DNA from 4 places in the Marinobacter sp. KM021 genome. Region 2 is predicted to be linked to each of the others. Evidence: predicted binding sites of a transcription regulator. Region 2 holds the regulator's gene; each other region holds the start of a gene.

Region 1 (8,098 bases), 1.4 Mb from region 2:
AGGGTCAGGGGGAAATCGGTGTCACGCATCGCCATCAGCATCAGATTGATCTGAAGTACGGTATCGACGGGAATGGTGTTCTCGTCCAGGTCTGGACTTTGAAACAGAAAAGCAAATTCTGCCCGTCCCGTGTGCAGGTCAAGTATGACGCGCCGCAAAGGAAGCAACTGCGCACTTACGTGAACACCCGAGAGTTCTGATAAACGGTCCATCAGCGTAATCAGACTGCCTTGCAGTTCACCCTGATTATCCTGAAAGCCCCAGGGCCAGACATCAGGAATCGCAAACATCGCCGGCGAGTTGGCAGGAAGGCCTTCGTTTGAGCCGACGACTTGATCACTCGCGCTAACCGGGGCAGCTGCAAGCAGAAAGGCCACCAACAGCCCGCGAAAAAACGCCATGTGCTCGACCAACGCTAATTCAAACCGCCTGCTGCTGGTTCACCACCTCGTCGCGAATGCCATCCCAGCCGTCTTTCACGGAACGCAGCAGGGTCAGCACTTCATCCAGCTTGGCAACGTCATTCTTGGCACTGGCTTCCAGCAAAGTGCGCTCCATATAGTCGTATAGAGCCTCCAGCCGGGTGGCCAGTTCACCGCCTTTTTCGAAATCCAGGAACGCCCGCAGGCCACCGATAATCTCAATGGCTTTATTGAGTAACTGAGCCTTAGCTGCGTAATCCTTGGCCTGAATTTTTGACTTGGCCATGTTAATCCGCTCGATCGCCCCGTTATACAGCAGCTGAATCAACTTGTGCGGGTCTGCATCGGTGATGCTGGTTTGGGTATTAACGCGCTGATACGCCTGTAAACCGTTCATATATAACCTCGTTTCACCGTTGTCCGGTATGCCATGGTTGGCTGGCCAACCATCAGTATAGCTGACTTAATCGTTTTGCCTGTTCGGCGCCAGGGCCGCCAACTGCTGGCTCACGTAATCTCGTGTGCTGTTAAGCTGGGAGATCAGGGAATCGGCGGCGCTGAATTGCTTCACCAGGCGTTCCTGATAGCTTTCAATCCGCAAGTCCAGCTTGATCCGGTCTTCCTGGATGCGCTCCAGGTCCCGGTTCAGGGCATCGGTTCGGGAGCTCAACGCACCGTCTGCACCCAGAATGCTGGTAATGGCATCTACCGCGCGTTCACTCACGCCCTCGATGAACTTCACCGAGCCACGGTTGCCTACGTCACCACCGGTAATGCGCACCTGCAGGCCAGCGGCATCGCCACCGGCACTGTTTGCCAGGAACAGCACCTGGCCGTCGCCCTGGGCAGTCTGGCCGTTAATGGTGCCTTGGACATCCTGGCCGGCGGTGCCGGTGGCGGTGTTAAGCCCTGTAACGTTGCTCAGCCCGGTCAGGCTTACGTTAGAATCGCTACCAAAGCGGTTAGAGGTAAACGTCAACCCCTCTGTGGCATCATAAGCCACCTGAACCGAACGGCCTGCCGCGTTCAATGCCGAGTTCTCGCGCAAGGCTGCCTGAATGGCAGCGGCAAAATCTTCACCGGAATAGTTATCTGCAGCAATCGAAACAGTCGCTGTGGTTTCACCATCTACCCGGAAAGTGAAACTGTTGTCAGCGCCAACATTAACGGTATCGGCGCTCGCGTAATTCAAACTGCCCCGAGTCGCCATCTGGGTAACATTAATACTGTAATCACCCGGGCGAGTATTAGAGCCGCTACGAACAAACTCCACCTGGGAATCGCTAGTTCTGCCCTGCTCTGCAAACAGAGCGGTTACATCATCCGGGTTTTCCCGAAGCTGCTGCTGAAACTTCTGACTATCAAACTGCAGCTCACCAGTACGAAAATCGGTGCTGATACCCACATCTGCCAGGCTCCGCACACTGGCGTTTTCCAGCCCGGGAATAATATCTGTTAAAACCCGCTTCAACTGGTTCTGAATGTTCCGAACCGTGGAATCCCCGGTCAGAATACTGCCCCGGCCGGTTTCGCTATCGAACGAAGACAGCTCACGAATAGTACCCTGCAGCTCGTTGAACTTGTCTACGAACGCCTGAACACGCTCGGCAACCGCCGCCGTGTCCTGCTTCACTTTGATAGTGGACTTACCCTCACCAGTAATGTTGAAGGTCAGTCCATCCACCACGTTTTCAATGGTGTTGGTGGCCCGGCGAATTTCCACGCCGTTGATTTCCATCACCGCATCGCTCGCCGCAATGGTTTGGCGCATGCCATCCACGTTATCGGGATCTGCTGTGTCAAAAGCAAACCGGCTCAAACCCGGAGCGGCACCATCTTCAGTAACGGAAATATTCACGGCATTGGCTTCACCGGTCTCATCCGCAGACAACACCAGCTGGAAACCGTTGCCGGTATCAATCACACCGGCAGAGACGCCCGCATTGGCCTCGTTGATGGCATTCGCCAGGCCTTGCAGGGTGTCGTTGGAAGAATCGATGGTGATGTTGGTGGTCTTGTCACCCACCTGAAGCGTCATGGTGCCACGGCCAACGCTGGTGGCATCCCGGTCGGCGAACACATCCCGGCTGGCCAGGGCCTGGGACTGCGCCAGACTTTTCACATCGAGGCTGTAAGAGCCGCGGCTGGCCTTGCTGGCATCCACCGACACATCAATATTGCTACCCGAGGAAGTGGCCGAAAACGACTTCATCGCATCCGCAGAACCGAGCTGTCGCATAGGCAGGCGCAGCTCCGTTACGGCGCTCCGCAACATGCCATAGGCAGAAATAAGCGCTTCTGTACGCTCTGTTTTCTGATCCAGCCGAACTTCCGTGGGCCTGCGCTCCGCAGCCACCAACTGGTCGACAAGATCCGACGTCAAAACGCCGGAGCCGATACCTAATGATGAAATACTGGCCATAACCGTGCCTCCTCAGGGGGGCGATTCTCTGTACTGATCAGTTTATCGGCAGCAGGCGGCAAAACTTTGCCTTTTTTCGGAAAATTCCTATGCCGATTTGTAACAGTGCGTAAACGCAGAACACCGCCGGCTCTTCTCAGAGGCGGCGGTGCTGAAATACCGTCGTTTTCACCCGCGCAAAAGCGGCAAGCTTTTACACCTTGATGTTAAACAACGTCAGCGGTTCGTCCTGCTGCAATTTTTCTGCCAACCTCATTGCCACTTCGTCCGGGATCTGGCGGATCACTTCCTGGGTTTGCTGATCAACCACCCTTACGATGGTCTGGCCCATTTCGTTATCCACTTCAAACTGAAGATCCCGCTGCACGGTTTGAACAAAGTCGTTCAACTGGCTAACCGCCTCATTCAGCTCCTTGCGCTGCTCTTCATTACGGGCCTGCAGCTTTTCAGCCTGCGAAGCCTGTTGAGCAACCTGAGGAGCCTGCACCTGGCGGGTACCGGCAGCCGAAGCAGCAAGGTCAGGGGCGTTCCGGCCCTCGGCCTGAGATGACGACAGTGCCTTGGCCGGAGCCTGGGCGCCAGAGCGCACCAGTTTCAGGTCCGGGCTGTTCAGGTTAACGTCATTCATAGCTGTACCTCGCTATCCTTCAACGGCGGAAGGCCGGAACCCGAGGGTTCCGGCCGTTACCGCTATGCCCCTTACTGCAGGAGGGACAGAACCTGCTGCGGACGGGCGTTCGCCTGAGCCAGGACGGAGATACCGGCCTGCTGCAGTACCTGGGATTTAGCCAGGTTGGCAGTTTCTGCCGCGAAGTCAGCGTCCAGGATACGGCTGTTGGATGCGCTGAGGTTCTCGACCGAGGTGCTCAGGTTGGCGATGGTGGACTCGAAGCGGTTTTGAACCGCACCGAGCTCGCTTCGGAAACTGTTCACGGTCTGTAACGCTGAGTCGATCCTTTTGATGGCATCGTTGGCATTGGCAACATCTGTAACACTCAAGCTAGAGAGGTTACCAGTGGCTGCTGCAATCTGGCCATCATCGAAACCCGCTACAGTTGGATCGTCACCGCCGATAGTAATATCTTCGAGCGCCTCGATCGTCACTTGTCCGCGGAGTACAGCACCTGCGGCAGTACCGATTGTCAATGCGAGCCCGGACGTGCTTCCAGTCGCCGTAGCTGCAGCAGTTCCAACAGCCGTTGTCTCAGCCGTGATGGTAATGTTCTTGCCATCCGCATTAGTCAGAATAACGCCAGTGGAGTTGCTACTCGCAGTCAATCCCTCAATACCCTGCGCATTGATCGCGGCAGCGAGGTCTGCACTATCCAGCGAATTGGTGGAGCCGGCCGCAATGGTCTCAGTCACGGTGACAGCAGAGGCTGTGCCCACGCTGATCGACAATGAGTAGACAGTGTCGTTACCAGAAGTGGCCGCAGCTCCATCAATCGCGGCAAACGTCACATCCTGTACATTGGTTGCCGAAACAGAGGTGAGACCCTGAACATTGGCATCTGTTATTGCCTGAGCCTTATCTTCCGCCGAATCCGATGATGAGGCACCAATTGTAACAAAGTCTCCATCCCCCACCTTAATCTGCAAATCTCCAGCGGCGAGCGCAGCATCACTCACGTCAGCAGTACCAGTCATCGTGGCGAGAGACCCAATCTGCTGGAGACGAGTGCCCTGAGTAAAGTCAACACCAATAACTTCTCCGGCGTTAGCGCCGACTTGGAAGTCCTGCTGACCAAAGGAGCCGTCAAGCACTTTCAAACCGTTGAACGCGGTCTGCGTTGAAATACGCTCGACTTCAGCCAGACGCTGCTGCACCTCGTCGTTAAGTGCAGCTCGATCAGAAGAGCTGTTGGTAGCGTTGGCCGACTGAACTGCGAGCTCGCGAATCCGCTGGAGGTTGTTAGTGATCTCATTAAGAGCACCTTCAGCAGTCTGCGCCAAAGAGATCCCGTCATTGGCGTTTCGGGTGGCAACGTTCAAGCCAGAAATCTGGGACTGAAACCGCGTCGAAATCGCCAGACCCGCAGCGTCATCCTTCGCGGAGTTAATACGAAGACCTGAGGACAGACGCTGCAATGCTTGGTCGTTCATCCCCTGAGACTTACTCAGTTGGTTCTGTGCGTTTAGTGACGCTACATTGGTGTTGATACCGAGAGCCATAATGCTTCTCCTTCGACTGATGTCGTGATTTCATGGATGAGGCCTAGCGCTCGACTTACATGTTTAGAGCGCCACCCTGTTATCCTGATTAACGGCACTGAGCCAAATTGCTTTAGAAAAAAAATTCAAGATTTTGTAAAGGAATGTAAAACCGGCAATTTCTTTCCCTTCACCTCCCACAACACCCATCAGGTTTCAGACTCATACCATCAGATAAAGTTTTTAAAAACAAAACGATAAAGCTATTTTAAAAAAACTGGCACACCCTTCGCTTAGTGACAACCAAGACTGTAACTCAACGAATTTCTGCCGAAGCGCACTATTCAACATAGAGCTCTAGCGACCGGCAACTCTGAGCAAGGAGAATTGATATGCCTCAGGTGATTAATACCAACATTGCTTCATTGAATGCCCAACGAAACCTCAATGCCTCACAAGGTGATGCCAACGTGGCACTGCAGCGACTATCCTCCGGCCTCCGAATTAATTCGGCCAAAGACGATGCTGCCGGCCTTGCCATATCCACGCGGTTTCAGTCACAAATTTCTGGTCTCAATGTCGCCCAAAGAAATGCTAGTGACGGTATATCCCTTGCACAAACTACCGAAGGAGCATTAAACGAAGTCATTAATAACCTGCAGCGCGTTAGAGATCTGGCAGTTCAATCTGCCAACGCGACCAACAGTGCGTCCGACAGAATCGCGCTTGATCAAGAGGTTCAGCAGCGGATCGAAGAAATACAGCGCATAGCTGAACAAACAAACTTTAACGGCCTGAAGGTACTGGATGGGTCCTTCGGGGAGAAAACATTCCAGGTCGGTGCGAATTCGGGCGATACCATCAGCGTCGATTTGTCCCGTGGGTCTAGAGCCGATCAAATTGGCTCTCTCGCATCTTCGGGCCCGCGCCAGATATCAGATGTTCCGTTAGCTGATGGTGATTTGACGATTTCTGTAGGACAAAGCGAAGCCTATCCGATACCTGGAACTGGAACAGACGCTTCTGCCGAAGCCACAGTAAATGCTATTAAACAGGCGAACATACCAGGATTACCTACTGTTTCGGCAACCAACGTACAGGATGTGACGTTTGCCGCGATTGATGGAGCTGCGGCCACTTCTGGTAACGACACTGTCTACTCATTGTCGATCAGCGTGGGCACAGCCTCTGCTGTCACCGTGACTGAGACCATTGCGGCCGGCTCCACCAATTCGCTGGATAGTGCAGACCTCGCTGCCGCGATCAATGCGCAGGGTATTGAGGGATTGACTGCGAGTAGCAACTCCACTGGCGTTATTCTGACTAATGCGGATGGCAAGAACATTACCATCACGGCTGAGACAACGGCTGTTGGAACTGCTGCAGCTACGGCGACTGGAAGCACGTCCGGGCTCGCATTGACAATCGGTACTGCCGCAGGTGCTGTACTCCGCGGACAAGTGACGATCGAGGCGCTCGAAGATATTACTATCGGCGGCAATTCGCCGGAAAATGCTGGTTTTCTCGCAGGTGGAGAAACCATTACTGCCTCGGGAAGCCTTGAGGGTGTCGACATTCGAACTGTGGCCGGCGCCAACGATGCAATAAAACGCGTTGATTCAGCGCTCACGACAATCAATGCTATCCGAAGCGAGCTTGGTGCTGTCCAGAACAGGTTCGAATCAACAATCGCGAATCTAAGCACCACGTCAGAGAATCTAAGTGCAGCGAACAGCCGAATTCGTGACGCAGATTTCGCTGCAGAGACTGCCGAGCTTGCTCGAACTCAGGTTCTCCAGCAGGCAGGCCTATCAGTTCTAGCACAAGCTAATGCTAGACCTCAGCAGGTGCTCCAGCTCCTGCAAGGATAAGCTTTAGAAAAAGGATAGCTCCGTACCGAGTCCTTCGGTACGGAGCTATCTCTTACGCCTGCCTTATGACCATATGCTAAGATGACTTAAAACTCAGCAGCATCCCGGAGTTCGCCGCAGTGGTTAAAAACAAAGCCTTGGAATTTGTTCGTCGTCGCGAAACTAATCTCCTATTCTTCAAGAAATTCTACCCTGACATCTACCGTTACTACGCAAACTATAAGCTGACGGAAGCTGAAGTCGTTATTAGCAACGTAGAAGACGAACTCGACCTTAATCTGGGAGGAGTATCTCTATATCAAGGACAAGGCAAAAAACGAGCGCACCAAGGTGTAGAGCTATTCAAGTCAACATTCGCGCACAACAAAATGCTCCCATCGCTACCCCCTCCATGGCCTGGCGATTACCACCATCCTCGCTTTGCTCACCTCGCAATCGACCAGATCATCAGAAAATCACCATTAAACAAAAAAGACTTCAAGGGATACCCAATTCCTAACTTCTACCCCTTGGTTGTTTTCCAAGGCGTGGGACTTGGCCTCCAAATTGAGGAGCTTGTCACAAGAACAGACGTTGAAAATGCAATAGTAATTGAACCCAATTTAGAAATCTTTGGCGCCAGCCTTTTAACGGTGGATTGGGCAAAAGTGTGCTCAACATTCCAGCGCGCAGGCCGATCCATCCGTTTTTTGATTGGTGTCGACAAAACGGAAGATGCAATCTGGCCGGCTCTGGTAAAGCATTTGATGCACTTCACACCAATGTTTCCGGTAATGAACCTGTTCCTAAACGAGCGGGGGGACAAAACAATGGATGCCGTTGCAAAACGCATCAACCGTGAAGCAATTGCAACTCTCACAACCTGGGGCCATTACGATGACGAGGTGCGCCAATTAAATAACGCACTTCATGCTTTCCATATGGGCGTCAAAGTCATACCCGAAATAAACTCCATTTCGTCGACTATTCCAACGATTATTGTTGGGAGTGGGCCATCGCTTGATGACCGTATAGATGGATTAAAAGCCAACCGCGAAAATATAATCATTGTCAGTGCCGGGACGGGGCTGAGGGTCCTCATCGAGAACGATATTTATCCTGATTTTCACGTCGAGCTGGAATCGGATTACCTGAACTACCGTGTGATCAGTTCTTATGATCAAAAGAAGCTTAAGTCTATCCGAATTATTGCCGCATCTCAGATCTGCCCATTGATTTGGGACCTATTTGGA
Region 2 (8,098 bases):
CAGGGCTTCAAATTCGTCGTCGGTGATCTCGTCGCCGTCTGACCCGGCGTCGTTGGCGGAGGTGTTTTCCGGTGCGGCCGCCGGCTGTTGCTCTGCACCTTTTTCATCGGCCAGGGCATCCAGCAGTTGCTCAAACTCTTCGTCGGTAATATCGCCGGAATCATTGCCCGCACCGGCGGCAGGTTCGGGTTCTGGCGTTGCCGGTGCCGGCGCTGCCGTGTCGCCTTCCGGCTTGGCAAGTTCATCCAGCGCAGCGATCAATTCGTCCGGAGCCGGAGTCGGCTCTTCACGGTTACGAACCTGATCAAACATGGCGTTGACGTGGTCCAGAGCTTCCAGCACCACGTCCATCAATTCGGAGGTGACCTTGCGCTTGTGGTTGCGGAGGATATCGAACACATTTTCCGCAGAGTGACAGCAGTTGACCAGCGCTTCGAGCTGCAGGAACCCGGCACCGCCCTTGACCGTGTGGAAACCACGGAAGATGGCGTTGAGCAGGTTGCTGTCATCCGGATGCTGCTCAAGATCTACCAGCTGCTCGGACAGCTTTTCGAGAATCTCGCCGGCTTCAACCAGGAAGTCCTGCAGGATCTCTTCGTCGGCATCAAACGCCATGCGTCACCCTCTATAATCGTTCAGAAACCGAGACTGGATAACAGGTCATCAACGTCGTCCTGCCCCGAAACTACATCATCACGCTCCTCAGCCTTGATCTGAGGCCCTACCCCTTTTTCGGCCGATTCTTCTTTTTCTTCAATCTGGTGCACGGTGCCGGTGAGCTGGTCCACGTGGCTGGCCATCACCACCAGGCCAAGCAGGTTCTCTTCGACTTCTTTCACAAGAGCCGTTACTTTCTGGATAACCTGCCCGGTAAGATCCTGGAAGTCCTGGGCCAGAAGGATTTCTGACAGGTTGCTGTACAGGGTATCGGAATCTGTGGCCAGGCCCGCAAAGAAGCGATCAATGCGGCCGTACAGCTCCCGGAATTCTGCCGGCTCCATTTCCCGACGGCGCAACCGCTGCCATTCGTCTCGCAGGGCGGTCGCTTCGTCGCGCATGGTATGCGCCACCGGCATGCTTTCTTCGACCAGGTCCATGGTGCGATTGGCCGCCTGGCTGGTCATCTGGACAACGTAGGCCAGCCGATCCGAGGCATCGGACATCTTGGACAAGGCTTCTTTCTGCTCGGCACTGCGGGCGTCTATCTGAAAATTTCGGATAGCCTCGTGCAGGCTCCGGGTCAACCGCCCCACTTCCCGATAGAGGCTCTGGTCGCGAACTTCACTAAGCTCGTTGATCACCGACATCGCACGGGCGTAATCGCCGGAACTGATGCATTCGGCCAGTTCGGAGCTTTGCTGCTGGAGCTTTTCGGTTACCTCCGGGTCGAGGCCCTGATGGTTCTCGTTCTTGTCAGTCATGACAGCCATCCGACCTCTGGTTACTGGATTCGCTCGAAGATCTTCTCAATCTTTTCCTTGAGAACGGCAGCGGTAAACGGTTTGACGACGTACCCGTTAACGCCGGCCTGCGCCGCCGCCACAATCTGGTCACGCTTGGCCTCCGCGGTTACCATCAGCACCGGCAGGTTCTTCAGGTTCTCGTCTGCCCGCACCGCCTTGAGCAGATCAAAACCCGACATGCCAGGCATGTTCCAGTCGGTCACCAGGAAGTCGTACTTGCCGCTCCTGAGCATGGGCAATGCAGTGTTGCCATCGTCCGCTTCATCCGTATTGGTGAAGCCAAGATCGCGCAGCAGATTCTTGATGATTCGCCGCATTGTGGAAAAGTCATCCACAATGAGAATTTTCATGTTTTTGTCCAATGGGACCTCCAGTCAGTAACACCCGGATTTCATTAAGCCTTTTGAAAGTCTAGCAGGCCGCTGCTTTAACCGCTTATTGTGTGGTGTTTGGCCGCGTTGTAAAGCGCCGGTTACCAAAATCTACACAGTTACGCGCCGCGCGGTCAGCGCCGGCCCGGTTTATTCTGGCTCGTCTTCCCGCCAATCGGACAACCGCCCCCTGAGACGAAGGGCCGCCTGGCTATGAATCTGGCTGACCCGGCTCTCGCTGACGCCCAGCACCGCGCCGATTTCCTTCAGGTTGAGCTCTTCCTGGTAGTAGAGGCTCAACACCAGCTTTTCTCGCTCAGGAAGCTCTTCGATTGCCTCTGCCAGGCTTTTCTGGAATGCATTTGATGCAATGCCATCCAGGGGATTATCGCTGGCCTCTGTTTCTTCTATCGGCAGCTCTCCGGATTCATTGAGCTCATCAAGGCTAAAAAGTCGGCCACTGTTGGCGTCTGCCAGGGACGCATGATATTCCGACAGGTCAATGCCCAGCTCTTCGGCAACATCGACATCCTGGGCCTCGCGCCCGGTGCGGTCTTCAACCGTTTTGATGGCTGCCGCGATACGGCGGGCATTGCGGTGAACGGAGCGGGGAACCCAGTCGCCCTTGCGGATTTCATCCACCATGGCACCGCGGATACGAATGCCTGCGTAGGTTTCAAAGGTGGCACCCTTGCCGGTGGAATAGCGTTGTGCAGCTTCCAGCAGGCCAATCATGCCGGCCTGCATGAGGTCTTCAAGCTGAACCGAGGCCGGCAAACGGGCCATCAGATGAAGGGCGATTTTCTTGACCAGCGGCGCATGCTCCTCAATCAGCTGAGAGGGGCCTTTTGCGCCAGCCTGATGGTAGATTCCCAGGTTTTTCGCCAATGTCATGTATCCGGTTTTCTTATAGGACTGGATTCAGATCAGACTTCGACGAGCCGCTCCACGAAAAACTCCAGATGCCCTCTTGGCGATGATGGCAGCGGCCAGCTGTCCACTTTCTCTGCCAGGGCACGGATCGCCAGCGACGCCTTAGCCCGTGGATAGGCATCCAGAACGGCCCGCTGCCGCTGAACGGCTTTTTTGACGGCTTCGTCGTAAGGCACGATACCTACATATTGTAGTGCTACATCAAGGAAACGCTCGGTGACACGGGTCAGTTTTTCATACAGATGCCGGCCTTCCTGCTCATTTCGCACCTGATTCGCCAGAATACGGAAACGGTTGGTGCCGTAGTCGCGATTCATCAGTTTGATCAGGGCATAGGCATCGGTAATGGAGGTAGGCTCATCGCACACCACCAGCAGCAATTCCTGGGAGGCCCGCAGGAAACTGACGACCGACTCGGAAATACCGGCTGCTGTGTCAACAATCAGCACATCAATCTGGTCACCCAGCTCGCTGAAGGCGTTGATCAGCCCTGCATGTTCCATCGGGCTCAACTGGGTCATACGCTGGGTGCCGGACGATGCGGGGACAATCTTGATACCACCCGGGCCGTTGACCAGAACGTCCTTGAGGTCGCACTCGCCACTGAGCACATCCTGCAGATTGCGATTGGCGGTAATGCCCAACAGCACGTCGATATTGGCAAGGCCAAGGTCTGCATCCAGCAACACCACCCGCCGGCCTTTCTGGGCCAGCGCGATACCGAGGTTGACGGACACATTACTCTTGCCGACACCGCCCTTGCCGCCGGTAACCGCAATCACCTGAACCGGATGTGGTCTGCTCATACTGTTATCAGTCTCTTACTGCGTTCTTGTGTGGGCACAAACGGCAGCGCACCGGCTGTACCACCGGGCCTCAGGCCCCTTCTGCAACGGCCTGGCCGTGCTGCATTGTTTTCAGGCGTTCTACGCCCAACCGCACCAGAGGAATGGCCTCTGCCCGGTGCAGGTCTTCGGGAATCTTCTGGCCATCGGTATACCATGCCACTGGCAGGCCGGTTTCCATGACAAAGCCCAAAGACTCACCCAGTGTCAGCGCTTCGTCAATTTTGGTCATCACGCAGCCTGCAAGGTTTGCCATCTTATAGCAATGCCACACGGATTTCATGATGCGCGGCTGGCTGGTGGCAGACACGACCAGATGGGTACGGATATTGTGATCGCTCCGGGCCAACTCCGCCAGCTGTTCCTGATAACCGCGATCCGAGCTGGTCAGCCCGGCAGTATCAATCAGAACCAGGTGCCGGTCTGACAATTCGTCCAGAATGTCATCCAGGGAATGACTCTCGTCCACAACCCGGACCGGAACATTGAGGATACGGCCAAACACAAACAGCTGTTCATGGGCTGCCACCCGGTAGCGATCGGTGGTGACCAAAGCCAGGGAATCCGGCCCGTGCTCCAGTACATATTGGGCTGCCAGCTTGCCAATGGTGGTGGTCTTCCCAGACCCGGTTGGCCCCACCAGCGCATAGACGCCGCCGGCCTCAAGCCAGTGTTCCCGAGCGGTACGTACGCCGGTGGCCAGCATCTTCAGGGATTGCTTCCAACCGTCTTCCAACCTGCCGGCGCGATGCTGACGGGACAGAGAGGTTGCCAGCTCCGCGCCCAGGCCAAATTCCTGCAGCCGCTCTGCAAGCCTCTGCTGAACCGCATTGGATGCCGCGACTGCAGGCTTCTCGGGTACCGAGGTACGGCCGCTGACCATCTCTCTCAGGGAGTTGATTTCCGCTCTCATGCTCGCCAACTCATCCGAGTAGCCCGCCTCTGGTCGGCCACCCGCATTGCCCACCGAGGTCGATCCACCAGCCAACTCACCTGACCAGTCGGCAGCCGGCCGATCATCAGCCAGTGCACGATCATATTCCGCGCCGACACCCGCCCGCTTCTCCCGCACTTCGCGAATGCGACTGCGCGATCGGTTCAACTCTTCTTCCAACCGACGATGCTGGTCTGCCTGCAGCTCCGCCAGGCGCGAGCCGTTGGTGGCCTGTGCCGCTTTCTCGCCAAGGCGCTGGCGTGCCATATTTTCGTCATAGTCCAGGGCCGTCACAATTTCGACGCCTCCGTCCACCCGGCGATTGGACAAAATAACGGCATCCGGCCCCATCTCATGACTGACCTGTTTCAGGGCTTCGGCCATGGTCTTTGCAAAAAACCGTTGTACTTTCATAACGCTTCATCCTCCACCGGCGTGCCCGAATCGGGTGTTCGCCTTGCCCTGCCGGCCTTACTGGCCAACAGAGGCGACTATCGTGATCTGTTTGTTATCCGGAATTTCCTGGTACGAGAGCACATGCAAACGCTCTACCCCATAACTGGCAAACTTTGCCAGCACTGGCCGCAAGGGCCCGGAAACCAGAAGAATCGCCGGCTTGCCCAGCATTTCCTGGCGCTGAACACTGTCCTGAAGAGACCGCTGCAGCTTTTCCACCATGTTGGGCTCAAGCACCAGGCCAATATCTTCCTGTCCGCCGGATTGTTGACTCTGCTGAACAGACTTAAGCAATAACTGTTCCAGATCGGGATCCAGAGTGATCACCGGAATCTCGGCATCGTTGCCACAGATGCTCTGAACGATCATTCGGCGAAGCGCCTGGCGAGCCAGGGTGGTCAACAGTTTCGGGTCCTGGCTTCTGGGGTGCACGTTAACAATGGCCTCGGCAATGGAGCGCATATCCCTGACCGGCACTTCTTCCCGGAGCAGGTTCTGCAGTACCCGCAGCAGGACGCTCACGGAAATCGTCGTAGGCACCAGCTCCTCCGCCAGTTTCGGAGCCATTTTCTCCAACTGGTCCAGCCACTTCTGGGCCTCTTCATGGCCGATAAGTTCATGGGCGTGCTTTTGCAGAATCTGGTTAAGGTGGGTAGCCACCACCGTGCTGGCATCCACCACGGTATAGCCCAGGGTCTGGGCCTGGTCTTTCTTGTCTGGCTCAATCCAGATGGCATCCAGGCCAAAGGCCGGATCTTTGCCTGCAATGCCTTCCACCTTGCCAAACACCTGGCCCGGATCAATGGCCAGCTCACGTTCCGGGTGAATCTCCGCCTCGGCAATGGTCACACCCATCAGGGTAATGCGGTAGACGTTTGGCATCAGGTCCAGATTGTCCCGAATGTGCACTGACGGCATCAGGAAACCCAGATCCTGAGACAGTTTTTTCCGAACCCCCTTGATGCGACTGAGCAGCTGCCCGCCCTGGGATTTATCGACCAGAGGAATCAGCCGGTAGCCCACTTCCAGACCAACGATGTCAACGGTCGCCACATCATCCCAGCCCAGCTCCCGGGTTTCACCGGGCGCCGGCAGCGCCTGTCCTTCTGCGCCGGACCGATCCTGAACCACCTCGCCACCGGCACGGGGCGCTCCACCAGCCATGCCGCCACGACCGGCGTAAACGCCCTCTTCTTCCACAGTCTGGCTTTGCTTTTTCCAGATCAGCCAGGCCGCACCGGCGGCAAGGCTGCCCAATCCCAGGAAGGCAACATGGGGCATGCCCGGAATCAGACCCAGGATAATCAGGATGACTGCGGCAATACCGATGGCCTTGGGCGCGTTGAACATCTGATGAATGATCTGCCCGCCCATGTCCTGGCTGGCCGTTACCCGCGTTACCATGATGGCAGCGGAAGTAGACAGCAACAGTGATGGAATCTGGGCAACCAGGCCGTCACCAATGGTCAGCAGCGCGTACCGCTGCATCGCCAGGCCAAAGTCCAGGCCATGCTGGAGCATGCCGATCGAGATACCACCAATGATATTGATCGCAAGAATCAGCAACCCCGCAATGGCATCGCCCTTTACAAACTTGGACGCACCATCCATGGACCCATAGAAATCCGCTTCCTGGGCAATCTCCGAACGGCGGCTTTTGGCCTCGTCCTGGTTGATCAGGCCCGCGTTCAAATCCGCATCAATGGCCATCTGTTTGCCGGGCATGGCGTCCAGGGTAAAACGGGCACTGACTTCCGACACCCGGCCGGCACCCTTGGTGACTACCAGGAAGTTGATGATCATCAGGATGGCAAACACCACCAGACCAACCGCATAGTTCCCGCCAATCAGAACCTCACCGAACGATTCGATCACCTTACCGGCAGCATCACCACCTTCGTGACCGTTGAGCAGGACAATCCGGGTAGAGGCAACGTTCAACCCCAGGCGCAGGAGCGTGGCAACCAGCAGTACCGTCGGGAACGACGCGAACTCCATCGGCCGAAGCGCGTACACACACACCAGCAGAATGACGATGGACAAGGTGATGTTGAAGGTAAAGAACACGTCCAGCAGGAAGGCCGGCATGGGCAGGATCATCATGCCCAACAAGCCCATAAGCATCAGTGGAATACCGATACTGCCCCGCGTCAGGGTTTTGACGTTACTCAGAACTAACGCTCTGTCCATGCTGGATACTTCTCCGCTCTGCCGTGCTTTTCAGAACTGTCAGGGTCGAAAATCTGACGCGGCGCGCCAATCTGGGAGAGTTATCGCAAGAACCGTACCAGGCCTTACAGTTTTTGATATTTACCGCACGACCAGCGCCTGACGCGGGCGCCCAGATACGGTATCCTTGCGCCATTTATTGCATCCGAAATCAAGCCCGAACATTCGAACACACAGGTGACCCCAATGCCGATCCACGAAGTGAAGCACCCCCTGATCCGCCATAAACTCGGCCTGATGCGCCGCGCCGACATCAGCACCAAGAATTTTCGTGAACTGGCACAGGAAGTTGGCGCACTTCTGACCTACGAGGCGACTAAAGACTTCAACCTGCAGGAAAAAACCATTGATGGCTGGGCCGGGCCGGTGACCGTGGAACAGATTCACGGCAAGAAAGTCACCATCGTGCCGATTCTGCGCGCTGGCCTGGGCATGCTCGACGGCGTGCTGAGCCTGATCCCGGTGGCAAGAGTGAGCGTAGTGGGCCAGATCCGCAACGAAGACACCCTGGAAGCTGAAACCTACCTGGAAAAATTGGTGGGCGAGCTGGACCAGCGCATGGCTCTGATTATCGACCCGATGCTGGCCACCGGTGGTTCCATGATCTCCACCATCGACCTGCTCAAGAAAGCCGGCAGCACCGAAATTCGGGCCCTGGTGCTGGTGGCCGCGCCGGAAGGCGTCGAGAAAGTGCTGGAAAAACACCCAGACGTTTCCATCTACACCGCCTCGGTTGATGAGCGCCTGAACGAGAAAGGCTACATCCTGCCTGGCCTGGGTGATGCCGGTGACAAAATCTTCGGCACCAAGCAGAAGGACGTCTGAGCATGCAGGAACACACCCATGAACCCGTGTGGAAGCAGGCAT
Region 3 (8,098 bases), 2.0 Mb from region 2:
CCAAACACCAACTAGCAGGCTTCCAACGGAGCATAAGCCAACACCAGCCACTTGGCCCCTTCATCAAAGTTCACCTGCACGCGGGTGTGGTGCCCCGTCCCCTCGGAGTTCATCACGATGCCCTCACCAAACTTCGGATGACGAACGCGCTGGCCGAGGCTGAAACCGGACTGCTGGGCCGAATCCTGGCTGAACATGCTTTCATTGGGGCGCCCCACCATCGCCGGGCGCGTCACCGTATTGCGCAACCGCACTTCCTGCAGACAATCCGCCGGAATCTCCCGAACAAACCGCGACAGCGCATGGAACTTTTCCTGCCCGTACAAACGGCGGGATTCCGCGTAAGTAAGCACCAGCTTTTTCATCGCCCGGGTAATGCCCACATAGGCCAGCCGACGCTCCTCTTCCATGCGCCCCGGCTCTTCCAGCGACATGCTGTGAGGGAACAAACCTTCCTCAACACCCGCCAGGAATACCAGCGGGAATTCCAGGCCCTTGGCCGAGTGCAGAGTCATCAACTGCACGCTGTCTTCATGGGCATCGGCCTGAGCTTCACCGGCATCCAGTGCTGCCTGGGCGATGAACTCCGCCAGCGGGTCGACACCGTCTTCCACTTCAAAATCCGACAGCGCGTTCACCAGTTCTTCCAGGTTCTCTACCCTCGCCTGGCCCTTCTCACCTTTTTCGCTGGCGTGGTAGTCCTTCAGGCCACTGGCTTCGATGGCCTGTTTCATCAGGCCCTGCAATGACGCCTCACCGACCATTTCAGACAAGCCGTTGATAATCTCCATAAACGACTGCAACCCGGTTTTCGCCCGACCTTTTACCTGGCCCGCCGCCAGTAGTCGCTCGGCGGATTCCCACAGGGAAATGCCTTGCTCGGTGGCGTATTCCCGCAATTCCGCCAGGCTCTTGGCACCGATGCCCCGAGTGGGAATGTTTACTACCCGTTCAAAGGCGGCGTCGTCCCGGTGGTACTGCACCAGGCGCAAGTACGCCAGGGCGTTGCGGATTTCCTGGCGATCATAGAAGCGCAGGCCGCCGTATACCCGGTAAGGAATGCCCTGTCGCATCAGCGCCTCTTCCAGCACACGGGATTGGGCGTTGGAGCGATACAGGATCGCGGATTCGCTACGCAGATTGCCGTCGTTAACCCAGGCATTGATGGAATCGGCAATGTAGTTGGCTTCATCCTGCTCGTTGAACGCCGCGTACAGGCTGATCGGCTCGCCATCCGGGCCGTCGGTCCACAATTCCTTGCCCAAACGGCCCTGGTTGTTGGCGATCACCGAGTTGGCGGCCTTCAGGATCATCTGGGTGGAGCGGTAGTTTTGCTCCAGCCGCACCAGGCGGGCGTTGGGGAAGTCCCGCTGGTACTGCTGGATGTTCTCGATCTTGGCGCCACGCCAGCCGTAGATGGACTGGTCATCATCACCCACCACGGTCAGCGGAACGCGATTGCTGGCCAACACCTGCAACCAGGCATATTGAATGGTGTTGGTGTCCTGGAACTCGTCCACCAGAATGTGCTGGAAACGCTGCTGGTAATGCTTCAGCAATTCCGGCCGGTGCAACCAGAGTTCGTGGGAGCGCAGCAGCAGCTCGCCAAAATCCACCAGGCCGCCCTGCTGGCAGAGCTTTTCATACTGGCGGTAGATCTTGAGCATGGTGCTGGTGAAATGATCGCCCGGGTTTTCCTGGATGTGATCCGCGCGCAGGCCTTCGTCTTTCTGGCTGTTGATGAACCACTGGGCCTGCTTGGGCGGCCACTGGCTTTCATCAATCTGGAACTCCCGCATCACTCGCTTGATCATGCGCAGCTGGTCGTCGCTGTCCAGCACCTGAAAATTCTCCGGCAGGCCGGCGTCTTTCCAGTGGGAACGCAGCAAACGGTGAGCAATGCCGTGAAAGGTACCGAACCACAATCCCCGAGACGGAATATTCATCATCTCTTCAATGCGGTAGCGCATCTCTTTGGCGGCCTTGTTGGTAAAAGTCACCGCCAGAATGCCGGTGGGCGGCACCCGGTCTACCGTCATCAGCCAGGCAATCCGGTGTACCAGCACCCGCGTCTTGCCACTGCCCGCGCCGGCCAGTACCAGCAGGTGATCGTTCTGGGCGGTAACGGCCTCGCGCTGGGCGTCGTTCAGAGGGTCGATAATGTGGGAGACATCCATGGAGATCGGCTTCATCACTGGTTAAATTTACAGGCATTGTATCAGGCCTGAACGTATTCGTCCTTTGTCCTGCCGGCTACCTACAAATAGGTATATCACCAAATAATTCAATGACTAGGGATTAAGACAGCGGACCTGCCGCCGATACACGCCTTAACACACTGACACAGTAATTCTGTGTCAGACGTTCAAAAAACGACCTAGAATGCCGCCCGACTAAAGTCGTATGGCTGACGCACAGGGACCGACAACATGCTCTCATCACTCAAAATATCTCACAAACTGGCACTGCTGGTTGTGGTTGCGATTACCGCGTTTGTCGTCAGCCAAGCGTTTTCTATCCTTACCGAGCGGAGCAATTCCCAACGGCTAGCGGAGGTTCGTGACCAGCTCTATCCGTCCCTTGAACTGTCTACCATTAATCGGGGTCTGCTGCAGCTTATTGAGAACCAGATCAACAGCGCCGTAACCACTGGCGATGACCAGCAACTGGAAGCCACAGCAGCGCAGAAAAATGACATTACCTCCAACCTGCAAAAGATTGCGGACCTGAATCCCGGCTTGAGCCAGCAAGCGAACCAGCTCGGTAGAGACCTGGACACTTACTACTCCAACGCCAACCGCATCGCTATGGCCATTATCGACGGTACTGCGGATTTCGGCCGCATTGGCCAGGAAGCCTCTGCCAACGCCAACCGTCTGGAAAAGCTGCGCAGTGATCTGGATGCTATGCGCAACGCCATGGAAACCAGACTGGTGGATGCGATAGACAACACCACAGCGGCATCCACTGAGGCCAGCACGGTTTCGCTGTTAATTCTTGTGGTTGCTCTGATTGCGCTGGTTGCGCTTAGCCTCGTGATCGGCAGGTCCATTTCAAGCAGTCTGGACCAAATTATCAACTCGCTTCGCAACATGGCGTCTGGCGAGGGCGACCTTACTTCCCGAATTCAGTATGAAGGCAAAGATGAACTGCGCGCATTGGTGAACCAGTTCAATAAGTTTGTTGAAAAGCTGCACAACTCGTTTGCCACCATCCAGAACGATATTGGCGACTTGAACAATGTTGCATCCCACCTCGCCGGCACCAGCCGGACCAACCTGGGGCGCATCAGCCAGCAGGCCCAGGCCATCTCCTCAACCCGAAACTCCGTTGAAGAACTGGTCAAGAGCGTTGAAGAAGTGGCGGGCTTTGCCTCGTCCGCGTCTGACCAGACTCAAGACGCTGCAAAATTTGCCACTGCCGGTCAGCAGAAGGTCAACAGCAACATCAGCACCATCCGGGAGTTGATGGCAGAGATCGAAAAGACTGCAGGCCTGGTAAACCAGTTTGACGAATTCTCCGTGAAGGTAGGGGGGCTGCTGGAAACGATTCAAACCGTGGCTGAGCAGACCAACCTGCTGGCACTGAATGCCGCCATCGAAGCTGCCCGTGCCGGTGAGCACGGCCGCGGTTTTGCCGTGGTAGCCGATGAAGTTCGGGGGCTGGCCGTGCGTACCCACAAAGCAACCGAAGAAATCCAGCAGGTGATTTCCGAGCTGTCCAAATTGTCAGGCAATGCCGTTACCTCCATGAAAGGCAGCGTGGAAATGGCCCGGGAGGGCGTCGATGCCACCACTGAGTCCGGCGAGGTCCTGAGCAAGATCCTTGAAAACGTTCAGCAGATCAGCGAGCTGAACGAACAAATCGCTGCTGCCACCTATGAGCAGAGCACCACCTTCAGCGAAGTCACCGGCCACATGGGCGATATGCATCGCAATGCCGAGGCGGTGATGGAAAGCACCGATGAGCTGGACAACGTCAGCCGCAAGATCCAGGACGTCAGTAATGGATTGCAGAGCGTTGCCGGCCAGTTCCGAGTTTAATACCCAACCAAAGACTAGGATGTACCTGATGAAGAGACTGTTCTCCGTCGCGCCCCTGGCGTTGGCAATTGCCGCCACGCCAGTCATGGCACAAGATACCGAGCAAACCCTGGAGCGCATGCAGCAACAGCTGAACGCCATGCAGCAGCAGCTGAACTCGGCCCGCAACACCGGCGTCCGGTTTAACGGCTTTTTCAGCACCGGCTACGCGCGTGCCAGCAACGACGCAGGCTACGCCGGCATCACCGAAGAATCCGAAGTCAAAGACCTGAGCCTGTTCGCCCTGCAGGGTACCTTTGACGTTACCCAGAAAAGCCAGATTGTGATGCAGCTGGTTGGGCGCGGCGCCGATGATTGGGAGCCAGAAGTCGAGTGGGCCTACCTGAGCCACCGTCCCACCAACAACCTGCAGCTGCGCGCCGGCAAGATGCGCATTCCATTCTTCATGTACTCGGATTCCCTGGAAGTCGGCTACGCCCAGCCCTGGGCCCGTCCGCCCCAGAGCGTGTACGGCCCGATTGCTGTCACCAGCTATGTGGGGGCCGATGCCAGCTACAACTGGAACTTCGATAACTCCTCACTGAATGCCAACTTCTTCACCGGCTTTACCGACGAAGACGGTAACTCGGGTGATGTGCAACTGCGCAACATAGCCGGTCTGAACCTGAGCTGGACCGACTATGTGTGGACCATCCGGGGCGTTGCAGCAACGGCTGAAGCCGATATTGATGCGACACGACTGGGCGCGCTGGCGGCACAGAGCGGCATTACATTACCGGCTGGGATCACCTAACTCGCCGACGGCGATCGAGGGAACTTCTATGGTCTGGGCGCGAGCTATGACAACGGCAGCTGGCTGATCATCGGTGAAGTCACGCGGGTAGAAGTCGATGGCAAGTTCGCCGATACCGACTCCGCTTACTTGTCTGTTGGTCACCGTTTCGGCAGCTGGACGCCGTATGTTGCAACAGGCTGGACAGAGAGCAAGGACGATAACGAGCGCACGGGTGCCTTTATTCCTGGCGTGGTGCCGGAGTCGATCCTCAACTACCAGCGCAATGAATACAGCGTTGGTACTCGCTGGGACATCACCCCGGGCGTAGCCATCAAAGCAGACATCACCCACGTTCGTGGGCTCGATAAGGGCTTTGGCAATCTGAACACCGCCTACATGCTGGAAAGCAACGCCAGCAGCACCAACGTCTACACCCTGAAAATCGACTCAGCGTTTTAAGGAGGCCCCATGAAGAAGCTTAGCCTGTTGTTAGCGGCCTGCTTGATGGCCAGCCCCCTCGCCTTGGCAGATGTGGTGATTATTGGTCACCCGAGTGGCCCGGACAGCATCAGTTCCAATCAAGTTCGTGATCTGTACCTGAACCGCAGTCAGGCGCTACCGGATGGCCAAAGTGCCAACCCCTTCGAGCTGCCGGAAGGCGACGCTACCCGCGCCGAGTTCCACAGCAAGGTCACCGGCCGTAACGATGCCCAGCTGAAAGCCTTCTGGTCTCAGCAGGTGTTCACCGGCCGTGGCCAACCGCCGGAAGAAGCGGGCAATGCCTCCGCCATGAAAGCCCAGGTCGCTTCCACGCCCGGTGCCATTGGTTACATCGACTCCGCCGATGTGGATGACAGCGTCAAGGTGATCCTGACGCCCTGAGCTCCGGCTCTGAAATGCAAAAAGGCGAGCCGAGGCTCGCCTTTTTGCCGTTTTGAGGTTGATGATCAGAAACCTCTGGGCACCGTCTGCGCTTCCACAAACTCAAACAGGCCTTCCAGACCACCTTCACGGCCAATACCGGAGGCTTTCATGCCACCAAAAGGCGCTTCCGGCGTGGGGCCGGTTCCAGTGTTCCAGCCAACGTGGCCAAAGCGCAGGCCAGCGGCGACCCGCTGGGCACGCTCGGCATCGGCGGTGAACACGTAGGACGCCAGGCCGAACTCGGTGTCATTACCGGCATCGATGACTTCTTCCTCAGTACGGAACAGCGCCATGGGCACCAATGGGCCGAAGGTTTCTTCCTGATAACAACACATGTCCCGATTGACGCCCATGACCACGGTGGGCGGGAAAAACAGACCCTTGCCCAACTCCGCCGGCTGCTTGCCGGCCACCAGCTTGCCGCCTTTCTCCAGGGCATCTTCAAGGTGGCGTTTGACCTTGTCGAAACCGGCCTGGTTAACCAGCGGGCCAATGTCGACCCCGTCTTTCATGCCATCGCCAACGGTCATCTTGTTAACCCGCTCAGCCAGCTTCTGGCCAAAAGCTTCCGCGACCTTTTCATGCACGAAAATCCGGTTGGCGCACACGCAGGTCTGGCCGCCACCACGGAATTTGTTGGCGATCAGGTTGTCAGCAGCGGCGTCCAGGTCGGCGTCGTCAAAGACGATAAACGGTGCATTACCGCCCAGCTCCAGCGCCAGTTTTTTCACCTGCTCCGCCGTATCGAGAATCAACCCGCGGCCCACTTCGGTGGAACCGGTAAAGCTGAGCATCGGCACATCTTTGTGCTCGCACAGCACCTTGCCGATCATGCTGGCCTTGCCCATGACCAGATTGACCATGCCATCCGGCAACCCGAGCTTGTCCATCACGCTGAAGAAGGCCACCATCGTCAGCGGCGTTTCACTGGCCGGCTTGATCACAGACGGGCAGCCGGCCGCCAGGGCAGCCGAGAGCTTTTTGGCAATCATGCCAATGGGAAAATTCCAGGGCACGATCAGCCCGGTCACACCAACAGGCCGGTAATGAACGGTCCAGGTGCAATCCTTGGGCTTCTCAGGGATGGTATGGGCATCCAGGGCGTTGACGTGTTTGGCGCAGTAATCGAAGAAACCCGCAGCGTAGTCCACCTCGCCCTGGGCTTCCTTCAACGGCTTACCGTGCTCCATGCACAGGATTCGGCCAATTTCCTCGCGATGTTCTTTCAAACCATCGCGAATGTCTTCCAGCCACTTGCGCCGGGTCTCGATGGGCCAGGGGTTGGTGAGCCGGAGCGCAGACTTGCCTGCCTCAACGGCATCCAGCACATCCTGCTCTGACATGGACGGCACTTTGGCAACCACTTCGCCGGTGGCTGGATTGAACACATCAAAGGTGTTGCCGCCGGCACTGTCGGTCCAGCGCCCACCGATGTAGCCTGTCAGGTTTTTCAGCAGTGGTGACTCGATCATTTCGGCTCCTCTTCAATAACCTGGGTGCGCCCGGGTGCGACGGGGCGCGGGTGTATTGGAACGTCTTTCATAGTGGATGCTGATCGCCGGCCTGTAAAGGCAGCGTGTAAAAAACGCGGCCGGCGATTCGTTGACCCCTCAGTGTCACTGCCTATACTCGGAAGAGTATTTCCAGACTCCCGAGGAGGCGGTTCAATGAAGGCATTTTTTCATCCGGCGCAGGATCTGCATATTCCCAAAACGTATTTCACCCGTGGCCAGATGCGTCAGCCTCAGGAGGTTCCCGACCGCACCAGCCAGATGCTGGAAGGCTTGAAGGCGATGGGGATTCCGGTTCTTCAGCCGGCCGATCAGGGCGCGGCGCCGATATCAAAGGTGCACGACCTGGGCTACCTTCGTTTCCTGGAGTCTGCCCATCGTCGATGGATGGAAAACGAGGACTGGGGCGATGAGGTGATGTCCAATATCTTCGTGCGCTCGCCCAATGCCATGCGCGGCATACTGGCTGAGGCGGCCTGTTATCTGGCGGATGGCAGTTGCCCGATTGGCGAAAACACCTGGAAAGCGGCCTACTGGTCGGCCCAGACCGCCCTGGGCGCGGCGGATGCCCTGATTGCAGGTGAACGCACCTCCTATGCGGTGTGTCGCCCACCAGGCCACCATGCCCGCAAAGACGCGGCAGGGGGCTTCTGTTATCTGAACAATGCGGCCATTGCCGCCGAGCATATGAAAAGCCGGTTTCCGCGCACTGTCATCCTGGATACCGATATGCACCACGGCCAGGGCATACAGGAGATTTTCTACGACCGCAGCGACGTGCTGTACATCTCCATTCACGGCGACCCCACCAACTTCTATCCGGTGGTCAGTGGTTTTGAGGATGA
Region 4 (8,098 bases), 1.7 Mb from region 2:
TGCCGCCTGGGTTCGGCGCAAGGCGGTGCGCAAGTGGTTCTGGACGTTGGGTAGCTTCGGGCAATCGGTCAGCGTGGTTGGTATGGCCGCCAGCGTCTGGTTTCTGGAAGGTTATGCCGCCGGCATGGGCATCATTGCAGGGTTGGTGGTGTTCTCCCTGGCCCGGGGCTTTTGCTCAGTGGCGATGAAAGACGTTCAGGGCAAGTGCATCCCGAAAACCCGTCGAGGCCGGTTGTCTGGCCTTGCCACCACCATTGGCGGCTCCCTGACGGTCGCCATGACCGCTCTTCTGTTCTGGGATCGTGGCGATCCAACCCTCGGGTTCTACAGCCTGCTTCTGCTGCTCGCTGCGGTGCTGTGGGTGATCGCCGGTTTTCTGTTTGCCAGTGTGGAAGAATTCCCCGGTGAAACCGGCGGCGGCAACAATGCCATGACCGAAGCCATTCAGAGTTTGTCGCTGCTGAGAGACGATGCGCCCTTTCGCCACTTCGTGGTAACCCGTGCCCTGCTGCTATGCTCGGCCTTGGCGTCGCCCTATTTCGTAGTGCTGGCGCAGAAGCAATCGGATGTCGGCTGGATGCTTGGGGTGTTTCTGTTGGCCAGTAGCCTGGCCAGCTCGGTCAGTGCCAGTTTCTGGGGCTGGGCGGCAGATACCTCAAGCCGGCGGGTCATCATACGGGGCGCAGCCATGGCCAGCGCCGTCTGCCTGTTGGTGGGCTTCAGTGCCTTGATCTTCGGGCCGGGTGTAGGTGGTGCCTGGTTCTACCCCGCCGCATTCTTTGTTCTGAGCATCGCCCATGCCGGCGTGCGCCTGGGGCGTAAAACCTACCTGGTGGATATGGCCGGAGGCAACAAACGCACAGATTATACCGCCGTCAGCAATACGGTGATCGGGGTTCTGCTGCTGGTAACCGGGGGGCTGACCGCCGCGCTGTCGCTGATTTCAGACATCGCGGTGATTATCGTGCTGGGGCTGATGGGCTTTACCGGAATGGTCAGCGCCCTGCGCCTGAAAGAGGTCACCGAAGACTGAGCGTCCCGTTACTCGGGTGCCTTGCCGTCGTTCAGCGCCAGGGCGCCTTTAACAATGCGATAGATCACCCAGATGGCCATCCCCAGAAGGATAAACCAGCCAATAATCACCATCAGGGTAAGGGTGCCGATCACCAGCCACAGCAGGCCAATCCAGAAGGTGCGGATCTGCCAGCGAAAATGGGGCTCAATCCAGGTGCCACGCACCTCATCCATCTTGACGTAGTTGATGATCACCCCGACCAGCGCAGTGATCCCGCCAAGAAAGAATGCCAGTCCCTGCAGAATATAGACAATAATCGCCAGGTTGCGGGCGGAATCCGCCCCCTGCGGTTTGTTCTGATTTGATTCGGCGGGAATAAACTCAGGCTCAGCCACGGGCAACTCCTTTCAACCAAACCCGCAGCATAGCAGCGAACCTCAGTGCCCGGAAGGCCGGTAACCTATCCGGAAACCACCCCAGTGCTTGCCGTTGACATAGATGGGCACCGACAGGTCATGCATGATCTCACCGGTATCGCGCCGGTAGGTTTGCAACAGCATGTCCTGAGTGTGACTGCCACAACGAATACCGGTGCGATCATTGAACAGTCGCTTGCTCCGGCTTTTCACCAGATCCACTTCGGGGTTACCGGTGGGCGGGTGGGCAAAATCCCGATTGTGGGTTGGCACGTAGCCATCCGGGGCGCAGGCAATGGAGAAGACGATGGCATCGTGGGAATTCTTGATGCTCTCCTGCACCGCTGGCAGCACCTGGTCAGTGAAACGGTCGAAGGCGCTGCTGTATTGCTGGGGGTTGGTGTTCGGGATCGACTCTCGTTTCTTCTCGAATAGGGCCGATTCGCTCAGTTTGCCCTGCTGAATGGCCTGCTCAAAAAGCTCACCGATCTGGGCGGCTCCCGCACGCGCCTGATCAAAGAACGATCGGTGGTAACTTTGGCTACTGTTCAACGCAAACGAGGCATTGGCGTTTTCCGCCAGTTCCATCAGGGTAGCCGCCTGGCCCGCCAGAGAAGCCACACTGCTGTCGCTTTCAGCAATATGATCTCGCACCGATTCAATGACAGAGAACACCTGTTCCAGACTCTGCTCATTGGCCTGGTCAATCTCTGCAATACGGGCAACCTGCTGCTGCACCCGGTCGGATTGGTCGCGAATCAGATCCAGCTGCGCGCCAACGCTTTCAACGGATGTCAGCCCCTGCTCCACGGAGCGGGCCAGGTCCTCAATTCGGGCAACGATCAGGGAAGTATCGCCCTGGATTTCTTCCAGGGTTTCCGCCACTTCGCTGGTCGCTTGTGCAGTGCGCCCCGCCAGCTGTCGAACCTCATCCGCCACCACCGCAAAGCCCCGGCCCTGATCACCGGCCCGCGCTGCTTCGATAGCGGCGTTCAGGGCCAGCAGGTTGGTCTGCTCAGCAATGCCCTGGATGGTAGAGGTAACGCCCTGGATCTTGGTGGACTTTTCGTTCAGAGCCTGAATCAGGCTGAGATTCTCGCCCGACTGCTGATGCACAATCCGGACACTTTCAATGGCGGAAACCAACGCCTGGCGCCCCTCAACGCTGACTTCCCGGTTCTGCAACGCCATGGTGGCGGCGTTGGTGGCCTGTTCGGACGACTCACGAACAGACTCGGTTATCTTGCCAGCGTAATCGGCCATCTGGGCGGTTTCTTCCACCTGCCGGTCAAGGCGTTTTTTCACCTGATCCGCCGCGTAGGACACTTCGGCGGCGGAAATGGCGTTCTTGTCGGCACTGTCAGACAAGGTTTCAACCAGCGCCTTGCCGGCACGGGCGTCCTCCAGCAACTGCTGGCATTGGGCTCTCAGGGGGTGATCTTCCGCAAGCGAGCCATCGTTCAGGCCGGCAATACCTTTCTCGATCGGCTCCAGTACCCGCACAATCAGATAACCGGCGGCCACCACCAGGCCAAGCACCAGACCAATCAGCATCGAGGCCGCATCCAGTCCTAACAACGGTGCCACCCACAGACAGACAATGCCGAGCGCAACAGCAATGCCCACCCCCCAAATAATTGCAGCGCGATCGAGTAAGCCCATGGTGCCCTCTTCTTTATCATTGCGTACGCAAACATTTTGTTATTTAAGGCCAGCGTTGAGAGTAAAGAAATGATTCAGGTTAATAACTGCTACTTTAGTGGATTCTGGATGCCACTATTGGCTCCCTGATCAATTTATCGGCACTTTCATAGAAATCTGTAACAAAAAAAACCGCGCCACAAGGGCGCGGGTTTCAGGGCGGAACGTGACGGAGCGTTAGCTGCCGATCTTGCCACCGTCATCCTTTGTGATCACCACCGTGGCAGAACGCGGAATACTGTTTCCGCCGTCTGGCCAGTGGCTGATCAGGTTGCCGTTCTCAAAATCATCACGGCTTGTTGTTGCGCCAGGGTGCTGCACGTTGATAAACATTGTGCGCTGGTCCGGGGTGGTGACAACGCCGGTGATTTCCTGGCCAATAGGGCCTGTCAGGAATCGGCGCAAAACGCCATTGACCGGGTCTGCAGCCAGCATCTGGTTATTACCGAACTGGGCAAAATCGCCACTGTTCTGGACGCTCTCACTGATGTCGGTCTGGATCCACAGACGGGAATCTGCGTCGAACCAAAGGCCATCGGGGTTAACAAATTTCTGATCATCATCCAGACCGGCATTCTGAAACTCCGAATCGTCCTCAGGACCAGCCAGCAGGAAGATATCCCAGTTGAATACCATGGCAGTGCCAGAGTCATTTCCTTCCTGCCAGCGAATGATATGTCCCCAGGGATTGGCAGCACGCGGGTTAGCTTCATCACTCTCTTCCCGGCGGGAGTTGTTGGTCAGTGTGAAGTACACCTCGCGGGTGTTTGGATCTACTGCCCCCCACTCAGGACGGTCCATTTTTGTAGCACCGACCGCATCGGCAGCAGAGCGTGTGCGTACCAACACATCCGCCTGGCTGCTGAAGCCATTCTCAGCAGTCAACTCACCCAAGCCAAAGACCAGGGGAATCCACTCGCCGGTGCCGTCTTCGTTAAACTTGGCGACGTATAAGGTACCAGAATCCAAAAGGTGTCCACCGGCCGTAGCGGCATGATAGGGCTGGGCGCTAACGAACTTGTAGATGTACTCAAAGCGCGCGTCATCACCGGAGTAACAGACAACCGGCTGACCCTCGATTGCAGGAGCAAAGACGACCCCTTCGTGGGCAAAGCGACCCAACGCCGTGCGTTTGACCGGTTTGGAGGCCGAATCGAACGGATCGAACTCCACCATCCAGCCAAAGCAATGGGGTTCATTACGGAAGTCATCCGTTGCGGACGCGCCGGATGGAGTGGCGTTAAATCGGGTGTACTGCTCTTCGCCGCTCTGAGCCAGTTCCCACGCATAGCGGGACGAACCTGAGGAACGAACACCGTAGCGACTCTGGGAATCCGGCTGTTCAGCGGTATTGAGGAAGTAACCCGCCCAATTCTCCTCAGACATCATATAAGTGTTCCAGGGTGTTACGCCATGGGCACAGTTGTTCAGGGTTCCACGGGTTTCGGTACCGGCCGGGCTGAACTGGGTTTTGACAAAATCAGAACCCCGGACGGGCCCGGAAATTTCCATCGCGGTCAGGGCGGTGATCCGACGATTGAACGAATCTCCTTGCACAGGCGCCCACACACCGCTGGCATCACGCTGCACCCGGTACACGGATACACCGTGCGCATTCATTTCACGAAGCACCTGATCGGTATCCCGGGTTGACTCATCAATCATCGGGAAAGAACCGCTGCCGAAGTTCTGACCTTGGGCAGCTTGATGCATGAAGCGGGGTTCGATGTATTCGTGGTTCAGGACAAGCAAACCATCTTCCGAGCTCCCCTCAATCGGGAAGTAATGCATACCGTCGTGGTGGGAGCCGATCTGGGCCGCCTGATCGGCACCGGAATTATCCAGTGAAAACTCAGGGAAAACGCCCTCGTTAGACAAGATCGGGTCGCCCCAGGCGCCAATCACACGAGCAGAATATCCTTCAGGCACGACAATGGAGTCTGCCTCACTCACGGGAACAGCCTTAAAGCCTACAAGGTCAGGCGCCGTTGTCGAACCGCCCGTACCGCCAGAGGAGCTTGAACCTCCGCACCCAGTCAGAGCTGCCCCGCCAAAAACGCCTGCAACGGCAGCTGCAAGACCGCCTTTCAAAACGCCACGACGGGCGAGACGGGCCTCAAGAATAGAGCCGAAGGTGCGATTGCCGGAGTTATTACACTCAGGCTCGTAACCTGGGTCTTGATGAACGGGGTTGAGATTACGCTTATCCATGGTTTCTCTCTCTTTTCGAGTTATGTTTCGGAAACCTGATGGTCGCTATTAATCATTGCGTTTGGTTGACGATGTGATTGCAAGTACTGGTCATATTTATGACAGCGGCTGCAAAGCTTTTGTCACGTATAAACAGGACAATAGGCGAGTAGATAACAAAATCGCGACTCAGGGAGTTTCAATGAAGTTACGCGCTGGTGAGCCATTTCCAGATTTTGTATTGCCGGCGGTGGGTGGAGCAAACAGGCTTTTCTACGAACAATATTGCGGGAAGCCTGCCCTGCTCATCATCAGTGCCTCTCCACAGAGGTTTGAAGCACTGGAGAGGATGGAAAATGCCAACCTCACAATCTTAGTGTTCGGCAAGTCCCGCTTAGGTCCAAGTGGTGGCCCAGTCATTAATTTACCTGAACGCCTTTGTGAAAAGCTGGATGCAAACGCCTCCACGGCGACGAAAGCTGTGTTACTGACTTCAAGATTGAGGATAGAAAAGATCTTCGATACCCCCTCGCCTGAGTTACTGGAAGAGGTGGCAATGCAGGTTGCGCCATTAAGAGAGGTGGGGCGCATCGTCACGGGAGCGGCACCGGTTCTATTCGCAGACTCGATCATCGAGCCAGACCTATCCCTGGCACTGATTGAAATGCATCAATCGGATAACTTCGAGAGCAGAATAAATCGAGGTATCGGCAGCGAGCAGAAGCTAAAAGTCGATCCCCGTGTCAAGTCTCGCTGGGATCATCCGCTAATCGATCAGGGCCTGATACAGCAGCTTACTGCCGAAATAGCACGAGGATTGATACCAGCGATTACACGATCATTCCACTTCAAGCCCACTCGGTTTGAGGGCTACAAAGTTGTGGCCTACAAATCGACCGACAACGGCTGTTTCGGTTTGCATCGGGATAACGTCGCGGAGGAGGTGAGGCATCGGCGCTTGGCTTTGTCAATTAACCTGAACACTGACTTTGAAGGTGGCGAGCTGTATTTCCCAGAGTACTCAACGGATCTTTACCGTCCTGGGGCAGGCAGTGCGCTTGTCTTTTCCGGGAGCTTACTACATGGAGTAAAGCCTGTTACATCGGGCGTGAGGTATGCACTGATCACTTTCCTCTGGTAATACGTTGACGCAAATCAACATCCAGTAAAGCGGCAAGGCACATAAGTGCGCCTTGCCGACCCAGCAACTTCGAGATTACTGCACCATCTCGTCATAACCCTCTTCCATGGCATCACCGGCTTCATCGGCTGCTTCGCCCATTTCTTCACCGGCTTCTTCGGCGCCTTCCTTCATCTCGCCCCAGGCACTTTCATCCTGACCCGTGGCGTTTTCCCAGGTTTCTTCGGCTGAATCGGTGGCATCATCCATCATCTCGCCGGCGTTCTCGCCCGCTCGCTCAAAATCCGCACCTTCGTCGCTTTCAGAACTGCAGGCTGCCAGACCAAAAGTTGCAACCAAAGCCAGTGCGCTCAGTGTGAGCTTGTTCATAACATATCCCTCTGTTGATACATGTTTACGACACCAACAGAGTAGGGCCGATGCGCTTTAGATAGCAATTACCTGCCGATTACTCTTTGGTTAACCGCTGGCCGTCCACCATGATGACATGCTCCACGCCGACCACTTTACCTTTCCCCAATACCAGAAAGTCATGACCGGCGCGGCTCAGGAGGTCGCGGATGACTTCATGCACCACGCATATCTGCCCTGCCGGGTCCCGATACACGATCTCGGCCAGTTGCCGTGACCGCACGTATTCGCGAAGCCTTTCCTGTACGCTCCAGGAAATAACAGATGACGACGGATTAGAGGCACTCATAGTTTCTTCCCTGTTGTTCTTGTTGCAAAGAAGTCTGGACCACAACCACGTGTCTTGCCACCTGACACGACAGACCAATAGAGCAATCCGGATACGCCTGCCTGGGTCAGTTCTCTTGATACCTTATCGAAGAATGTTGTCATTCAGGGCCAACGTCACCACCAACCAAAGACGACTGTTGAACTGCAAGATTGTCAGACATAAATTGATAAAACAATAACCCAAGTACACCACGGAGAGTCAGACATGAATGCCAAAGTGAAAGGGTCCCCGGACTCCCACCAGATCAACGAAACGGTTACTCAGGCTGCCGACGCGCCCGCCACCGGCGAAGCAACCACCTGGAAAGACCCGAAGCGTTATATGTGGCTGCTCGGGCCCGCGCTTCCCGGCATCGGCCTGGCGGCGTTAACAGGCTATGCCCTGGCCCCGAAGAAACTCAAGGCCCTGGCTTGGACTGGTCCGGCCCTGGTGCATGGCATCATTCCCGCACTGGACCGCGCCATCGGTGAGGACAAGAGCAACCCGCCTGAATCAGCAGTGAAGTCCCTGGAGCAGGACAAGTACTACGACCGCATTGTGAAGGCGTTTATACCCACCCAGTACGCCATGACCTTTATGGGCGCCTGGCTTGCCAGCCGCAAGAAAACGCCCCTTGAAGACAAGATCGGCCTGACCCTGACCGTGGGTGCTATCAACGGTGTAGGCATCAATACCGCCCACGAACTGGGCCACAAGTCCAACAAGCTGAATAAACTGATGGCCATGGCGGCACTGGCGCCCACCGGCTACACCCATTTCGTGGTTGAGCACAATTTCGGGCACCACAAGCGAGTAGCCACCCCGGAAGACCCGGCCAGCAGCCGGATGGGCGAGAGTTTCTGGAAGTTCCTGCCGCGCACGGTGTTTGGCGGTATGAAGTCAGCCGTCAAGAT

Evidence for each region. Region 2 encodes FliA, which starts transcription of late flagellar genes. Its sites were predicted from a motif close to CTAAAGTTTNNNNNNNNNNNGCCGNTAA; they were not measured.
Region 1: RVM24_RS09495 (flagellin) is a predicted target of FliA. The motif match lies at 5,105-5,132, and genes of this name have one in related genera.
Region 3: RVM24_RS15100 (methyl-accepting chemotaxis protein) is a predicted target of FliA. The motif match lies at 2,298-2,325, and genes of this name have one in related genera.
Region 4: RVM24_RS10815 (methyl-accepting chemotaxis protein) is a predicted target of FliA. The motif match lies at 3,228-3,255, and genes of this name have one in related genera.

The regions. Positions count from the first base shown of each region.
Region 1 is NZ_CP136129.1:2,010,833-2,018,930, forward strand. Features, by position in the region: gene RVM24_RS09475 (substrate-binding periplasmic protein) at 1-401, opposite strand, end outside; gene fliS (flagellar export chaperone FliS) at 421-819, opposite strand; gene fliD (flagellar filament capping protein FliD) at 886-2,844, opposite strand; gene RVM24_RS09490 (flagellar protein FlaG) at 3,038-3,472, opposite strand; gene RVM24_RS09495 (flagellin) at 3,544-5,016, opposite strand; gene RVM24_RS09500 (flagellin) at 5,388-6,866, shown strand; gene RVM24_RS09505 (motility associated factor glycosyltransferase family protein) at 6,986-8,098, shown strand, end outside.
Region 2 is NZ_CP136129.1:647,272-655,369, reverse strand. Features, by position in the region: gene RVM24_RS03120 (chemotaxis protein CheA) at 1-615, opposite strand, end outside; gene RVM24_RS03115 (protein phosphatase CheZ) at 636-1,421, opposite strand; gene cheY (chemotaxis response regulator CheY) at 1,442-1,825, opposite strand; gene RVM24_RS03105 (RNA polymerase sigma factor FliA) at 1,985-2,728, opposite strand; gene RVM24_RS03100 (MinD/ParA family protein) at 2,761-3,573, opposite strand; gene flhF (flagellar biosynthesis protein FlhF) at 3,644-4,960, opposite strand; gene flhA (flagellar biosynthesis protein FlhA) at 5,018-7,192, opposite strand; gene upp (uracil phosphoribosyltransferase) at 7,418-8,056, shown strand; gene RVM24_RS03080 (uracil-xanthine permease family protein) at 8,059-8,098, shown strand, end outside.
Region 3 is NZ_CP136129.1:3,206,205-3,214,302, forward strand. Features, by position in the region: gene uvrD (DNA helicase II) at 12-2,177, opposite strand; gene RVM24_RS15100 (methyl-accepting chemotaxis protein) at 2,430-4,043, shown strand; gene RVM24_RS15105 (hypothetical protein) at 4,072-4,836, shown strand; gene RVM24_RS15110 (hypothetical protein) at 4,966-5,277, shown strand; gene RVM24_RS15115 (substrate-binding domain-containing protein) at 5,287-5,700, shown strand; gene RVM24_RS15120 (NAD-dependent succinate-semialdehyde dehydrogenase) at 5,766-7,214, opposite strand; gene RVM24_RS15125 (histone deacetylase family protein) at 7,410-8,098, shown strand, end outside.
Region 4 is NZ_CP136129.1:2,308,310-2,316,407, forward strand. Features, by position in the region: gene RVM24_RS10805 (MFS transporter) at 1-1,033, shown strand, start outside; gene RVM24_RS10810 (DUF4870 family protein) at 1,042-1,410, opposite strand; gene RVM24_RS10815 (methyl-accepting chemotaxis protein) at 1,453-3,093, opposite strand; gene RVM24_RS10820 (PhoX family protein) at 3,310-5,343, opposite strand; gene RVM24_RS10825 (2OG-Fe(II) oxygenase family protein) at 5,525-6,463, shown strand; gene RVM24_RS10830 (hypothetical protein) at 6,539-6,832, opposite strand; gene RVM24_RS10835 (hypothetical protein) at 6,912-7,163, opposite strand; gene RVM24_RS10840 (alkane 1-monooxygenase) at 7,410-8,098, shown strand, end outside.